2 regions of the Shewanella mytili genome follow, and region 2 is predicted to be linked to the other one. Evidence: predicted binding sites of a transcription regulator. Region 2 holds the regulator's gene; the other holds the start of a gene.
What was found. Region 2 encodes MetJ, which represses methionine synthesis genes. Its sites were predicted from a motif close to TAGACGTCTAGACGTCTA; they were not measured.

Region 1: a site for MetJ is predicted at 2,416-2,433, ahead of metA (homoserine O-succinyltransferase MetA). Genes of this name have one in related genera too.

The regions. Positions count from the first base shown of each region.
Region 1 covers NZ_JBKOUD010000005.1:109,994-114,197, forward strand. Annotated here, with positions in the region: gene cydB (cytochrome d ubiquinol oxidase subunit II) at 1-225, shown strand, start outside; gene cydX (cytochrome bd-I oxidase subunit CydX) at 238-351, shown strand; gene ompW (outer membrane protein OmpW) at 898-1,536, shown strand; gene ACIDEJ_RS07145 (SDR family NAD(P)-dependent oxidoreductase) at 1,600-2,337, opposite strand; gene metA (homoserine O-succinyltransferase MetA) at 2,555-3,505, shown strand; gene ACIDEJ_RS07155 (thiolase family protein) at 3,819-4,204, shown strand, end outside.
Region 2 covers NZ_JBKOUD010000002.1:24,008-28,211, reverse strand. Annotated here, with positions in the region: gene ACIDEJ_RS02895 (bifunctional aspartate kinase/homoserine dehydrogenase II) at 1-743, opposite strand, end outside; gene metB (cystathionine gamma-synthase) at 762-1,922, opposite strand; gene metJ (met regulon transcriptional regulator MetJ) at 2,140-2,454, shown strand; gene ACIDEJ_RS02880 (TSUP family transporter) at 2,530-3,267, shown strand; gene ACIDEJ_RS02875 (conjugal transfer protein TraF) at 3,293-4,204, opposite strand, start outside.

The sequences.
Region 1 (4,204 bases), on a different contig from region 2:
TGTGGTGTTTCCATGTTCCCATTTGTGATGCCATCATCACTGGATCCAAATGTGAGCCTGACCATGTGGGATGCGACAGCAAGCCATCTGACACTGTTCGTGATGACTTGGGTTGCCATCATCTTGGTACCTATTGTACTGGGCTACACCCTGTACACTTACTTCAAGATGTATGGCCGTATCGGTCGCCAGCACATTGAAACCAACAGTACATCACTTTACTAAGGAGCTGCAGTTATGTGGTATTTCACTTGGGTACTCGGTCTGCTGCTGGCTTGTGCCTTCGGTATTATCAATGCTCTCTGGTTGGAAAACACAGAAAACATGGATAGGGAAGAAGCTGACAAATAAACAGCAGATTACCCGCTAAAAAACGCCCCTGGTGCCTTTGTGCTCAGGGGCGTTTTGTTTGTGCATGGTGGTGACTGGGCAATGCTTTTCCGTCCTGTTGCCACCATGCCCTGTTATCTGTATGCCTGATGCGCATCAGGACTTTTGCATGAGAATGTAAATGCAGATAAAGGCAAAGGCGATGCAACGCAAGGGGCCTTTTTACCGCAAAATCCATCCGGCATCAGCAGCCCTGCATATCCTGTATTCATAAAAAAATTCTATTAATATCCAAGAGTTGATTTCTAAAATTCATATCAATTGCAATCTTTTTTAAAGATTTAAAATCAAAGTTTAAATCTGTTTTTGTAATGTGATGAAACAAGCAAAAAAGATATCGCTTATTAAATCTGTGATCACATATTCAATGATGCTGATAAATGGTGGTCTGACCTTAAAAAATTGATACAAGTCAAAGTTTTATGACAGTCATAATGGCAGGGTAGACGCGGAAGTTATAAGAAACACAAAAATTGATGCGGTATCAAGTCGCTATGGAGTGAGTAAATGAAAAAGAATATTCTGTCAGGATTGATGGTTGCTGCACTGTTTTCTGCCACTGCGCCAGTTATGGCTCACCAGGCTGGTGATATTATCGTTCGCGCGGGGGCGGTGATGGTAGCACCTAATGAGTCCAGTCCTGTGGTTGCTAATGTTGCTGAATTTGGGGTTGATAACAACACGCAGCTGGGGCTGAACTTTGGCTATATGCTGACTGACAACGTGGGTGTTGAATTGCTGGCGGCTACACCATTTAGCCATGATGTATCGTTGGGAGACCTGGGTAAGATTGCCGAAACCAAACAGCTGCCACCTACGCTGGTTGCCCAGTATTATTTTGGTAATGCCAACTCCAAAGTGCGTCCTTACGTAGGTGCCGGTGTTAACTACACCAACTTCTTTGATAATGACTTCACCAACGATCTGGATGGGGCCTTAACCGATTTGAGCTTGAGTAACTCTTGGGGATGGGCAGCTCAAGCGGGGATTGATTATCAGGTTGATAAAAACTGGTTGGTGAATGCCTCTGTTTGGTATGCCCAGATCAGCACAGATGTGAAATTCAACATGGGTGGTGCCAAACAGGTTGTTGAAACCGACATTGACCCATGGGTTTACATGATTAGCGTGGGTTACAAGTTCTAACCGCTGCATTCATGCAATAAAAAAGGTGCCATGGGCACCTTTTTTATTGCATGAATGCAGCCATCAGTGTTTCTTGTTTTGCCAGTGACGGGTGTTGTAAATGTATTCGGGCAACATCCTTATCAGCCAGGCCACCAGGCGCCAGCGTTTGGTGACATACACCCGGCGTTTGCCTTTGATAATGGCGCTGACCACTTGCCGCGCCACTTCATCCACCGGCGATAACCACAAACGGCTGCGTTGCAGTGCGGCTTTATCCAGCAGCCCCAGTTGGATGTCGGTAATGGTTATCGGCAATTTCAGCCGCTGTGCGTGCATGGACAAGCCTTCCAGATAATTCTGGGCAAATGCCTTGGCGGCATGAAAGGCCACGCTGGGGCCGCCACGTTGCCCGGCAATGGAGTTAATCACCGCTATCTGCCCAATGCCTTGGGTACGGAACAAACGAAAAGCGGTATTACACACGGCCGCAAAGCCCCTGACATCCACGTCAATAATCTCCTGCTCCAGTGTCCAGGGCAGGTCGGGATGATAGGAGTTAAGGCCCGTGTTAATCAGCACCAGCCGTACATCGCCCATCTCTTGCCAGACGCTTTCCAACTGGGCGATGAGCCGTTGGGGCGTTTCAATGGTCAAGTCATAAACGTGAGCCGGTGTGGGCAAGGTGGCGGCAAATTCGCTGATGGTATTCGCATCGTGTGCCAGAAGAGCCAATTCGATGCCCTGGGCAGACAACTGCTTGGCAATCTCTTTACTTAACATGGAACTGGCGCCCACGATGATGGCGGAGGTACGGGTCATAGTGCGGCTCTGCTGAGAAAATCGGGCTTTATAATAGGATGATAGCCCGGCCTTCTCAAGATTTAGCTGTTGGATGTGTGGACATCTAGAAGTCTTTATGTATGATTCTATCTATCCGTCTGTAGTGTAACGCGCGTCATCAGCGTGGCGCTGTACATGCAGACAACGTGGTTCATGGGAGAATTGCTATGCTCCAATTAACAGAAAGGGACGGATAATGCCTGTAAAAATCCCTGATAATTTACCGGCCACGGATATTCTGGAATCCGAGAATATTTTCGTGATGTCGGAAAGCCGGGCTGCCATGCAGGATATCCGGCCTATCCGGGTGCTGATCCTGAATCTGATGCCCAATAAAATCGAAACCGAAACCCAGTTGTTGCGGTTGCTGAGTAACACGCCGTTGCAGGTGGATATTGAGTTATTGCGCATCCATGACAAGGCGTCCAAACACACACCGATGGATCATCTCAACACCTTCTATCGGGACTTTGACGAAGTGAAAGGGCGTAATTTTGACGGACTTATCATTACCGGTGCTCCGTTAGGGCAGCTGGATTTTGAAGAGGTCACGTATTGGGAACACATCAAGGAAATCATTGACTGGTCCCAGACCCATGTCACGTCAGTACTGTTTTTGTGCTGGGCGGCCCATGCGGGATTGTTTCATCTGTACGGCCTCAAGCGGCAGTTGCTGGAGGTGAAATGTTCCGGGGTATTTGAACATCGGCGCATCAATGCCCATGTGCCTTTGCTCCGGGGCTTTGATGATGTGTTCTATGCTCCCCATTCCCGTTATGCACAGATGGATGTGGCAGAGATAAAAGCGCATCCCCAGTTGTCGGTGTTGGCCGAATCGGCACAGGCCGGGGCATATCTGGTGATCAGTCATGATCATCGGAACCTGTTTGTAACCGGTCACCCGGAATACCGTAAGGGCACCTTGCGGGATGAGTATTTGCGGGATGTGGCTGCCGGGATCAACCCGCCGGTGCCGCAAAATTATTTCTATAATGACGACCCGGACGAAGAACCCGTTGCCCGCTGGTTTGGTCACGGCAATTTACTGATAAGCAACTGGCTTAACTATTACGTGTACCAGTTGACGCCCTATGATTTGGACGATATCAGTGCCATTACCCCCTGGGAGCGCGCCAATGGTGGCTAATGCTGCCGCGTTATCTGCTGTTTGACAGTGGGCCACTTAACCGTGGCCCTTGTTTTGTGTGCGGCGCATTGCCGCGCAAGGCGAGGGTAATCATGGCAAAACGGCCACCGCCCCGCTGTTATCCCCCCTTTTTTATCATCAGTCGCTTGTGCCTTAATCCGCGCTTTGTACCCCCTTAATTACTTCATCATGCGCTAAAGTTAGACTAACGGCTAGTTGCTTTACGTTAGCGTAAACGTAATTCTTGTGATCAATATCAAACTTGGCCATTTTGCGGTTGAGCCAGGATTTATCACTAGCAGAGGGGGCGAAAATGGGCGTGACTATCACGGACGATGTGGTAATCGTTGCGGCGCGGCGAACACCAATGGGGGGATTTTTGGGGAGCCTGGCGCCGGTGGCCGGGCCACAGCTGGCTGCCACGGTGATTCGGGAGCTGTTACACAGCACAGCGTTACCTGCCGGAGAGGTGTCAGAAGTCCTGCTGGGGTGCGTGTTGCCTGCTGGGGTCGGGCAGGCTCCCGCGCGTCAGGCGGCTTTGGGTGCCGGGCTGTCGCTTGCCACCGGTGCTACCACACTGAACAAAGTTTGCGGCTCCGGCATGAAAGCCGTGATGTTGGCTCATGACATGATCCGCGCTGAAACCGCTCAGGTGGTGATTGCCGGAGGCATGGAAAGCATGAGCCGGGCACCGTATTT
Region 2 (4,204 bases):
TCGGTTAACGACATGCTCTGCAATAAGCGGGCATCCTGGATTTTATTGGGATCGGCATTGAACACCCCTTCCACATCGGTCCAGATGGTCACCCGTTCAATGCCCGCCAGACTGGCAATCAGGGTGGCACTGAAGTCGGAACCGTTACGCCCCAGCAGAAGCATGTCGCCATGGGGGTTGGCACAGATGAAACCGGTGATCACCAGCCGTTCATCGGGATGCTTTTGTAACAACTGCTGGATTTTTTCCCGGGATTCCTGCAGGCGGATCTTGGGCACGGCAGCTTCATCGGCCACCAGCAAACCGCGGGCATCGATGTTGGATGCGGCCACGCCGGATTCACGTAGCAGTGCCGCCATCAGCCTGGCAGACCAGCGTTCGCCAAACCCGACCACCTGATTGCATTGGTATTCACTGCGGTTTTCCAGCGCCAGCAGGCTCATGAGCGATGCCCGGTCGGTGGCCAGGCGCTCCCGCAACTGCCGCGCCTGACCGTTACTCAGCAGCTGTTCTATCAGGTCCTGCTGGTAACTCATCAGTACCTGCAGCTCTTCTTGCCACAGTTTGCCCTGCTCGCGCAGTGCCAGCAGTTTGTACAGGAAGTTGGTGGTTTTGCCTGCGGCAGACACCACAATCAGATCATCGGGCCGCCCGTGGGTCAGCAGAATGTGCGCCACACGCCGGTAACAGTCCGGATCCGCCAGGCTGCTGCCCCCAAATTTATGTAAGTGACTACGCGCCATTAATCAATGCTCTCCAATTTAACCAGCTGCCACGGCTGCCAAGGCAGCGGTAATGTCATCCACCAGGTCTTGCGGGTCTTCAATGCCCACTGACAGGCGGATGAGTGTGTCTTTTATGCCTGCGTTTGCCCGGGCTTTTGCATCCATGGCCCGATGGGTCATGCTGGCGGGCACCGCCACCAGGCTTTCTACCCCGCCCAGGCTTTCCGCCAGGGAAAAATAGCGTAATGCCCCGAGAAAAGCGCCGACTTGTGTTGCGCCGCCTTTGAGCTCAAAGCTTACCATGGCGCCAAAGCCTCGCTGTTGCTTCAGCGCAATCTGGTGATCCGGGTGCTGTGCCAGCCCCGGATAATACACTTTTTCCACCTGTTCGCTGCCCTGCAGCAAATCCACTATTTTGGCGGCATTACGCTGGTGCTGTTCAATGCGTAGTGCCAGTGTGCGCAATCCACGCAGTGCCAGATAGCTGTCAAAGGCGCCAGCGGTGAGCCCCAGCGTGTTCGACCACCAGTGCAGTTGCTCGGCAATTTGCGGGTCTTTGGCTATCACCGCGCCGCCCACCACATCGCTGTGGCCGTTAATGTATTTGGTGGTGGAGTGCACCACAATATCGGCCCCCAGTAACAGCGGCTGTTGTAATGCCGGCGACAAGAAGGTGTTATCCACCGCCAGCAAAGTGCCCTGAGCCTGACACTCATTGGCCAATCGGGCAATATCCACCAGCCGCAGCAGCGGATTGGAGGGGGTTTCCACCCAAACCAGCTTGGGTTTGGCCGCCAGGGCCTGTTGCAGGGCCTGGCTGTCGGTTTGATCCACCACCGCCAGCTGGAATTGCCCTTTTTGCGCCAGATGGGTGAACAGGCGATAACTGCCGCCATAACAGTCATGAGGGATGACCAGCAAGTCCTCCGCCCCCAGCAAGCTGCTGACCAAGGTGACCGCCGCCATGCCGCTGGCGGTAATCACCGCCGGGCATCCCTGCTCCAGCTCACCAATGGCATTGGCCAAAATGCTGCGAGTAGGATTGCCGGAGCGGCTGTAATCAAACTCCCGCGGCGTTTGGTAGTCTGCAAAGCTGTAATTCGTCGACAGGTAAATAGGCGGAAGCACCGCACCATATTGGCTATCGGACTCGATTCCTTGACGCACAACCGTGGTGGCCATTTTCCGCGCAGTCATGTTCGGCTCCTTACATTATTAACAGGGGCGACAGATTAAAGATGTCTAGATGGCTAAATTCTATCAAGTCGCTCTTCAACGTCAATAGGCATAAAGACGTTTAGACGTCCAAATGTATAGAATTCCATTTTTGTGATACAGTAGCATGGACTCCCATTTGACTGTGGGATGTAAGAGTTTAAAATCGGCAGCGAATTAGCGACATAGCAGGTGCAACATGACTGAATGGAACGGCGAGTACATCAGCCCTTACGCTGAGCACGGGAAGAAAAACGAACAAGTAAAAAAAATTACTGTGTCTATTCCGTTGAAAGTATTGAAAGTGCTAACCGACGAACGCACTCGGCGCCAGGTCAATAACCTGCGTCATGCCACCAATAGCGAACTGCTGTGTGAAGCATTCTTGCATGCTTACACCGGCCAGCCATTGCCCAACGATGAAGATCTCTCCAAGGATCGCCCTGACAGCATTCCGGCAGATGCCAAAAAAATCATGGAAGAGATGGGCATCGAATGGGAAGAAATGGAGTAAATGGCTGACCTTTCGGCCATGAGGCGCAACATATCATCAGCTTGCCGGGCATGTCCCGGCATTCTGCTTTTTTAAATGTGGACATTAATCGACCCCATCACCCTGCTACTGGCCTCGCTGGTGATTGTCGCGGGCGCCATTACCCAAAGTTTGCTGGGGTTTGGCTTGGCAGTGGTTGCCGCACCGCTGTTGTACATCATTGACCCGGAATTAATCCCGGGTTCGTTGATTATCCTGAGCTTTTCCATTGCCCTGCTCACCTTGCTGCGCGAGCGGGGACAGTTGGAGCTGGCAGGATTGCAGTATGCCGTGGCCGGACGCATTCCCGGCAGTTTGCTGGGGGCCGCCTTGCTGCTGGCGCCCCAAGCCATTCTCGGGCTGGTGATTGCCGCCATTGTGGCCACGGCCGTGGCCTTGAGCCTGAAAAAACTCACGCTGCCAGTCAACCGTTGCAATTTGTTTGTGGCGGGGATGTTTTCCGGCATTTTCGGCACGGTTGCCGGCATTGGCGGGCCACCCATGGCCCTGCTGCTCACCGGGCGGGAAGCCGGGAAGTTTCGTGCAGCCCTCTCGGCCTTTTTTGTGGTCAGTACCTGTATCAGCCTCTTGGTGCTGCTGCTCTCCGGCATGCTGTCGTTCAGGGATCTGCTGCTGGCGCTGCTGTTATTGCCGGCGCTGCTGCTGGGATTCGTGATCTCGGGGGCGCTGTTGCATCGGGTGGACAAACGGCGCAGTAAAATGCTGACCTTGATGTTATGCAGTGCCAGCGCACTGCTGCTGGCACTTAAATCACTCTGGGGGCTTTTGGCCTAGCCCCCGTTGTCACGCATCACCGCAATTAAAAGTGGAAAGAGGTTTGCAGGGCGCCGCCTACGGCATTATCGCTGCCCATCATGCCGGTGAGATCCAGCCGGAAGAAGTTACCCACCACAATGCCGGTACCCACGGAATAGATGTCAGTGGTCACGTCATTCACATCATGGCGATAGCCTAAGCGCAATGCCAGCCAGTCGGTGGCCTGCAATTCGCCGCCCATGCGCCAGTATTTGGGGCCGTCCAGTTCCACGAATTTGTTGTTTTCGGTGAGATCAACATCCGTGGTCAGCGTCAGTCCCTGCCATTGATAGGCGAGCCCGGCAGTGACCATGGGCTTGACCTGATAGGTCAGCTGCTGGCACGGGCAATCTGCCAGCACCACGGATGCCAGCTCCTGCTTGACCAGGTTGCGACCACTAAGCCCCAGCGTCAGGCCTTCGGTGGGCTGCAACGCCACCCCCACATCCAGGTTGACGCCGGTATCGTTGTTACGATAGTCATCGCTGTTGAAATCATTCACGTCAAAGTTGTTGGCAGACACCGCATAGTTGAAGGTATCAAGGCGTTGCAGTTTCGGCGTCACCCCGATGGTCAGCGGCATGTCACCCACACTCATGCGGGTACTCAGCGCCACCCCGAAATCCGATACGGCACCGGCAAATACCCGGCCGGTGGATGACAGGTCATCCAGTGATGGCGGATTCAAGGGATCCAGATTATTCAGCAGCTGTAAATCCGCCGCACTGACATCCGCCAGCACAAAGGCGTCCAGATAGGTTTTGGCAATCACCGCCGCTGAAATCCGGCTGTTTGAGGGTAACACAACCGCCACGCCCAACCCCACACTGGCATAGGCACTGTCGCCTTGCAGGGCTTGCAGGTTATTCAGTAACAAGTCGCGGTAGCGGATGATGTTGTCCGGATTCTGCTGGGC